2 regions of the Arthrobacter sp. TB 23 genome follow, and region 2 is predicted to be linked to the other one. Evidence: riboswitches for the same ligand, from Rfam matches in the RefSeq annotation. Region 2 holds a riboswitch; the other holds the start of a gene.

Region 1 (3,406 bases), on a different contig from region 2:
CGGTTCGTCCAGGACCAGGATGTCCGGGTCTGTTGCCAGCATGGTCGCCACCGAAAGCCGCCGCTTTTCACCGCCGGACAGGGTGAAGGGGTTTGCCTGCAGCAGGGAGGTCAGCCTCAACCGCTCGGCGATGGGATCCACCCGCCGCCGGACCGCCGCCTCGTCAGTACCCCCTAGCCGGCGCGGACCAAATTCCAGCTCGTCGATCACCCGGTTGGTGAGGAACTGGTGCTCGGGTTCCTGGAACACCGTCCCAATCCTGGTCACCAGTTGCGCTGATTTCCAGGCGTGCGGGCTACTCCCGGCTCCGCGGGAGAGGGCCGGTGCGGCCTCCAACTGGCCTCCCCGCGCCGGCAACAACCCGGCCAGGGTCAGCGCGAGCGTCGATTTTCCGCCACCGTTGGGGCCCACGATGCCCAGGGATGAGCCGGCGTTGAGGGCGACGTCGACGCCGTCGAGCACCGCCGGTCCCCGCTTGGCCCGCGCCACTGATAGTCCCCTGGCAGTAAGCAGCTCCTCCCCCGGTGAGGATAGCTGCGGGGGAACCGACGGTTGATGACCGGGGAGCCACACCCCCGCCGCCGCCAGCCGGGCCCGGGTCGACGCGTCGGTCAGCACCGTGCCCGGGGGGCCGTCGGCGAGGATCCCGCCGTCGGCCGCCAGCACCACCACCCGATCCACCACATCGGCCCACACCGCCACCCGATGCTCTACCACCACAAGGGTGGCGCCGGTGCGGTCCAGGACCCGCCCGACGGCGTCCCTTACCTCCAGCACACCGGCCGGGTCGAGATTGGCGGTCGGTTCGTCAAGCAGCAGGAGCCCGGGTTGCATCGCCAGCACCGCCGCCAACGCCAGGCGTTGCTTCTGGCCGCCGGACAACGCACTGGTGGACCGGTCCAACGGCACCTCAAGCCCCACGTCGTCGAGCGCCCGCCGAACCCGCTGCCAGATCTGATCGCGCGGTACGGCCTGGTTCTCGGCGCCGAAGGCCACCTCGTCACCGACCCTGGCCAGCACAATCTGAGAGTCCGGGTCCTGAAGCACCAGCCCCGCGCGACCGCGCACCTCACCGGGAGGCCGCCCGTCGAGGGTGAGGGAACCGTGCTGTTCGCCCTGCCCCTCATCGCCGAGGACACCAGCCAACCCGTGCAGCAGGGTTGACTTCCCGGACCCTGACGCACCGAGCAGCAGCACCCGTTCTCCGGGCGCTACTGTCAGGTCAACGTCCCGGACCGCCGGGGTTTTCCGGCCGGCGTGCCGCCAGCTCCAGCCTTGCGCGCTGATGCTGACGGCCGACGGCGTATTTCCGTGGTCAGCCATACCGGTTAGACGTCAGCCGTTCGTCCGGAGGCGAAAGCCGACAGCACCCCCGTCTTGGCCAGGGCACGGACCGCCAGCCACGACACCAGGCCAGCGATAATCACGCCCGAGATCGAGGCGAACACCACGTACATCAGTTGCCATTCGAAGGCCCAGAGGGCGTTGTACAGGATGTTTTCGCTGATCGAGAGGGCCAGGCCCGCGCCAAGCCCGGCGAGCAAAGCCACCCCGAGGTTCCACCTGCGGTACAGGAACAAGAGGAAGATGAGCTCGGCCCCGACGCCCTGAATGGCTCCGGAGAGCAACGTGGTCAACCCGAACTGGGTGCCCAGCAGCGCTGAAACCGCTGCAGCCAGCACTTCGCAGTAGATGGCTGCTCCGGGTTTCCTGATGATCAGACCGCCAAGTACCCCCGCGATCAGCCAGCCACCCGTGTAGAGACCGGCCAACGGCGGGAACGCTCCGGTCAAGGCAGCGATGCCCGTGTAGCCGGCCGACCAGGCGAAGAACACCACCCCGACGGCGACCGCCACCACCGAGGCAACGACAATGTCGACCACGCGCCATTGATATCGGGCGCGCAGCGTCGACGTGTTTTGAGTTGGTGCAGTTGATGAAGCCATGTGAATTTACCTCCTGAGGTACAGGAGGGGAGGGTATCCGGGCCCATGGCGAGTGCCACCGGCCGGGCACCCTGAGATACTCGACTCCCTTCGCCGGTACTAGCCGGATCAGGTTCGAGGGTCTGCGGTAGGCCGCACTCTCAGCGCCCGTCCATCTGGATGGACGGCGCTCCCCTGTCGTATGTTTAGCAATTTCAACTCTACACCTGAGAGGTTCGTACCCACCACGGCGGCTGGCGGCGGGCTCCCGGCTGTGCTGGTGCGTCTCACCTCAACAGGAAAACGCTAGGCTTGAGAAAAGAGCCACCATCGAAGGAGACACCATGAATCAGCTTATGAAACTGCTGGGCGTAGCACTGAGCCTTGGCGCCGGCATCGCCGGAGCCAAGGTCGTGGATTTCATCTGGCACAAGACCACCGGCAAAGCCTCACCGAAGGACGAGGACGGGCTCGAGAACAGCCTCCGTTCCGCTATCGCGTTCGCGCTGATCTCCGGTGCCGTGCGCGCCGTCCTGCAGGTCCTCACCAACCGCACCACGCAGCGGGCAGCCAACCGGTTCGCGAAGTCCCGCGACCTGACGTAGGTCCTATTTACGTCTCATCGGGGCGCTCGGTCGGATTCCGGCCGGGCGCCTTCTTGTTGGCGGCCTTCTCCACCACCTCGTCGAGTTCATCCATGCTGAGCAGGTCTCGTCGCAGGTGTTTGGTGCGGTATCCCGCCCGGCCCACCATGTGGGCTGAGACGGGGACGGTCAGGAGCATGAAAATCCAGCACACCAGCAGGACCGGGATCAACACCCAGCTGCGCATCTGTAAGCCCATGGCCAGGAGGAACAGCAGCAGTCCCAGCACCTGGGGTTTGGTTGCCGCGTGCATCCGGGTGAGGAGGTCAGGGAAACGGAGCAGGCCGACGCCGGCAGCAACCGACATCAGTGCCCCTCCGATCATGAGAACGGCTGTCACCACGTCAATGAGAGTGTCGCTCATGTCCTACTTCCTGTCCGTGACGAACCGTGCGACGGTCACGGATCCAATGAATCCGATCACCGAAATCCCGACCAGAAGCACAATGTTGTCCAGGTGCCGGTTCACTGCCATGTCCACGGCCAGCGCTCCACCAATGATGGCGAGCAGCACGTCGATCGCGAGCACCCGGTCCAGGATCGAGGGGCCTCGCGCAATCCGATACAAAGCGCACAGGGCGGCGAATCCGAGCAACAGTCCCACAATAATTACGGCGCTCGTCATTTCCGGATCCCCTCCTCACGCTCTTCGTTCTCCTGATCGAACCGGACCTCAGTCTGCAGCAGCGCCAGATCATCCGGGGTTCCCATAATCCTGATCAGCCAGGCTTCGGTGGCCCGCACATCGGACCTGATCTTCGCTGCACCCTCCGACGTCTTCACATTCAGGCAGTGCAGGTACAGCGTGGAGGTAGAGCGGTCCACCTCCACCACCAG
Region 2 (3,406 bases):
GGCAGGAAGTGTTTCGTCGTGGAACTGCTCAGCCGTCTCGGGGTCCAGCGAAAGCGCGAACTGGTCACGCCACCGGAACTCGAAGCGTGCCTTTGAGAGGGCGTCGTCCCGCTGCCCAGCGCCCGGGTGTCCTTTGGCTAGATCGGCGGCATGCGCGGCAATCTTATAGGTGATCACTCCGGTCTTGACGTCGTCCCGATTGGGCAGGCCGAGGTGTTCCTTCGGCGTCACGTAACAGAGCATGGCGGTGCCGTACCGGGCGATTTCGGTCGCCCCAATTGCTGACGTGATGTGGTCGTAACCTGGCGCGATGTCGGTGACGAGCGGGCCGAGGGTGTAGAAGGGGGCCCCGTTGCACAATTCCTGCTGCCTTTCCACGTTCTCCCGGACCAGGTGGAAGGGGATGTGGCCAGGTCCCTCCACCATGACCTGGACGTCGTACGCCCAGGCCCGTTTCGTTAGCTCGGCAAGGGTGTCCAGTTCGGCGAACTGCGCGGCGTCATTGGCGTCCGCGATGGCCCCGGGTCGCAGCCCATCACCGAGTGAGAAGGCGACGTCGTACCGGGCGAAAATCTCACACAGTTCATCGAAGTGCGTGTACAGGAAGTTTTCTTGATGGTGAGCTAGGCACCACCCGGCCATGATCGATCCACCCCGGGAGACGATGCCCGTGACGCGCTCGGCGGTGAGGGGAACGTAGCGCAGCAGCACTCCGGCGTGGATGGTCATGTAGTCCACGCCCTGCTCGCACTGCTCAATAACAGTGTCGCGGAAGATTTCCCAGGTCAGGTCGTTGGCCTCGCCGTTGACTTTCTCCAGTGCTTGGTAGATGGGTACGGTGCCAATGGGCACCGGGGAGTTGCGGATGAGCCACTCACGGGTGGTGTGAATGTCATCTCCTGTTGAAAGGTCCATGACGGTGTCTGCGCCCCACTGGGTTGCCCACTGCATTTTGCTGACTTCTTCGGCGATGGAACTGGTGACCGCCGAATTGCCGATATTGGCGTTGATTTTCACGAGGAAGGCCTTGCCGATAATCATCGGCTCCGATTCGGGGTGATTGATGTTGTTGGGGATGATCGCGCGCCCGGCTGCGACTTCGGAGCGGACCAGTTCGATGTCGCAATTTTCGCGTAACGCGACAAACCGCATCTCCTCGGTGATGACCCCGTGACGCGCGTAGTGCATTTGCGTAACGATCTTCCTGTCGCGGGAGCGCAGCGGGATGGGCTGCATACCCTTCCATTCCTGGCTGGCACGCCCGCGGCGGACCGCCGACTTGCCGTCGTCGAACAGGTTCCGTTCGCGCCCCTGATACTGCTCGACGTCGTCCCGGCCGTCAATCCAGGGCTGCCTCAGCGGCGGCAGGCCCACCGCCGGATCACTGCCCGGACCGGCGGTGCGGTAGACGCGAAGTGGTTCGTTAGGACGGTTGCCCGGTGAGTTTTCGAGGGCGATTTCCGTGACCGGTACAGCCAGCCCATGCTCGGAATCGTGAACATACGAAATGGACTGTGAATTCATAGCACTCAAAGGTTCCTACTTCCTTCGCCGGCATTACCCGGACAGGTTCAACGGTCGCGGACTGCCTCAGCCCGATCTCAGCCCCTGCAACAGGGCACCCGTGTGGATAAAACGACCCTAACACCCCTACCCAGAAAAGTGGGACCTGCGGTCCGTCCCCAACACAATGAACAAACTCGAATAAATCGATTCGAACGGGCAACTTGTGGGAGCAGTGAGTGATAACGATGGCCGTAGATAATCCGAGCATCAAACGCATCCTTTCCTGGTATTACCCGGACAGGTTCCTGCGGCCAACAATGCTTTCATTCGCCCTGTTTGCCTAGTAGACGCCCAGGCTCCCGTTCTACCGGAAATGACCGTAGTCTCGCTGCTGCCTAGGCTTAACCCTTCGGAGACAGACACCCTGCAAAAGGGCTGTTCCCAACCGCATCCGTTGGGGACCCTGGCTCTGTTCTACGAACGTGATGCTGAAAGGCTAGGGTGGCAGTCAAGCACATCGCACTGCGTCGCTATCGGGGGTATCAGCCGCGTTGACGTACGTTCATTGCGTGATGCCGGTGCCGCCGGGGCGGCCGTTGTCTCAGCCGTCTGCGCAACCGACGATCCCCGGACCGCAGCCGAATCGCTTAAGGAGGAATGGTGTTACTAGAAGCTTCAACGCTGCACCGCATACCGCGGGTCCTCAGCATCGCCGGAACAGACCCGACCGGTGGTGCCGGGATCCAGGCTGACCTGAAAAGTATTGCAGCCATGGGCGGGTACGGAATGGCGGTCGTCACGTCCCTCGTGGCACAGAACACCCTCGGTGTCCGTTCCGTTCACACGCCGCCGGCGCATTTCCTGATTGAACAGCTCGAAGCGGTCAGCGATGACGTCACTATCGACGCCGTGAAAATCGGCATGCTGACAGATGCTGGAACCATCGCTGTCGTCCGGGACTGGCTCCGTCAAGTCCACCCGCCGCTGGTAGTGCTGGATCCCGTCATGGTAGCCAGCAGCGGGGACAGGCTCCTGGCCGCCTACGCCGAAACCGCGTTACGGGAGTTGGTGAGCCAAGCGGATCTGGTCACCCCTAATCTTCCCGAACTCGCGGTCCTGGTGGATGAACCAGTCGCCGAGGATTGGCCTGCAGCTATCGAACAGGGCAAGAAGCTGTCCACGGCATCGGGAACAATTGTGCTCGTCAAAGGCGGTCACCTGTCAACAGAATCCAGTCCCGACGCACTCGTCGATGTCACCGGCCGGATAGGTCGTGCCAGCGAAAGCGTCGTGGAATTCATCCACCCTCGGGTTGCGACCAAAAACACTCATGGAACCGGGTGTTCCCTGTCCTCCGCCGTCGCTACCGTCATGGCACGCACCGGTGATTGGGTCGGTGCCGTCCGCCAGGCGAAGAGCTGGTTGCAGGACGCACTCACCCACGCCGACGAATTAGAAGTAGGACACGGCAACGGGCCTATCAACCACTTCCACCAGCTATGGGCCGCGGCCGCGGCCCATAGCCTGCAGCACAACCAGGACAGCAGCACGCCTTAGGGAAGAGGGCGCGTCCTGTCGGTTTCGGGGCCGATAAGTCCGACGATGAATACGAGACTCCCGGCGAGAACTAGCAGTAGGTGATTCGGTGCCATCCAGAGGTGCCATCGGACTACCGACGAGGGCTCATGCCAGCTGGACTCCTACCCGGGGACCCAACCAGGATGTCTATGATTGCAAGGTTGAGGGCAAATCTACTTGAACGATCGCTACGCCAGGTGGAGGTCTTTGGGTTCAGGCATCTATTCAGTTGTACATTGGATGAACACTCGCTCAACGGGCGCGGTTTCCGAGCTTTCGGTCGGTGCGGCGTTATCTAATTGAGATATGGACCCCATTACTC

Evidence for each region. A riboswitch is a leader RNA that binds a small molecule or an ion and turns the genes downstream of it on or off. The one in region 2 is predicted to bind thiamine pyrophosphate.
Region 1: it holds a riboswitch for thiamine pyrophosphate, as region 2 does, so the genes downstream of both, B384_RS0103490 (ECF transporter S component) here and thiC (phosphomethylpyrimidine synthase ThiC) in region 2, are expected to answer to the same signal.

What each region holds. Positions count from the first base shown of each region.
Region 1 covers NZ_ALPM01000027.1:9,187-12,592, reverse strand. The annotation lists gene B384_RS0103495 (ABC transporter ATP-binding protein) at 1-1,323, opposite strand, end outside; gene B384_RS0103490 (ECF transporter S component) at 1,329-1,946, opposite strand; TPP riboswitch at 2,015-2,132, opposite strand; gene B384_RS0103485 (DUF4235 domain-containing protein) at 2,270-2,530, shown strand; gene mnhG (monovalent cation/H(+) antiporter subunit G) at 2,538-2,933, opposite strand; gene B384_RS0103475 (monovalent cation/H+ antiporter complex subunit F) at 2,937-3,194, opposite strand; gene B384_RS0103470 (Na+/H+ antiporter subunit E) at 3,191-3,406, opposite strand, start outside.
Region 2 covers NZ_ALPM01000124.1:15,240-18,645, reverse strand. The annotation lists gene thiC (phosphomethylpyrimidine synthase ThiC) at 1-1,524, opposite strand, end outside; TPP riboswitch at 1,527-1,636, opposite strand; gene thiD (bifunctional hydroxymethylpyrimidine kinase/phosphomethylpyrimidine kinase) at 2,164-3,063, shown strand; gene B384_RS0116790 (alkaline phosphatase D family protein) at 3,391-3,406, shown strand, end outside.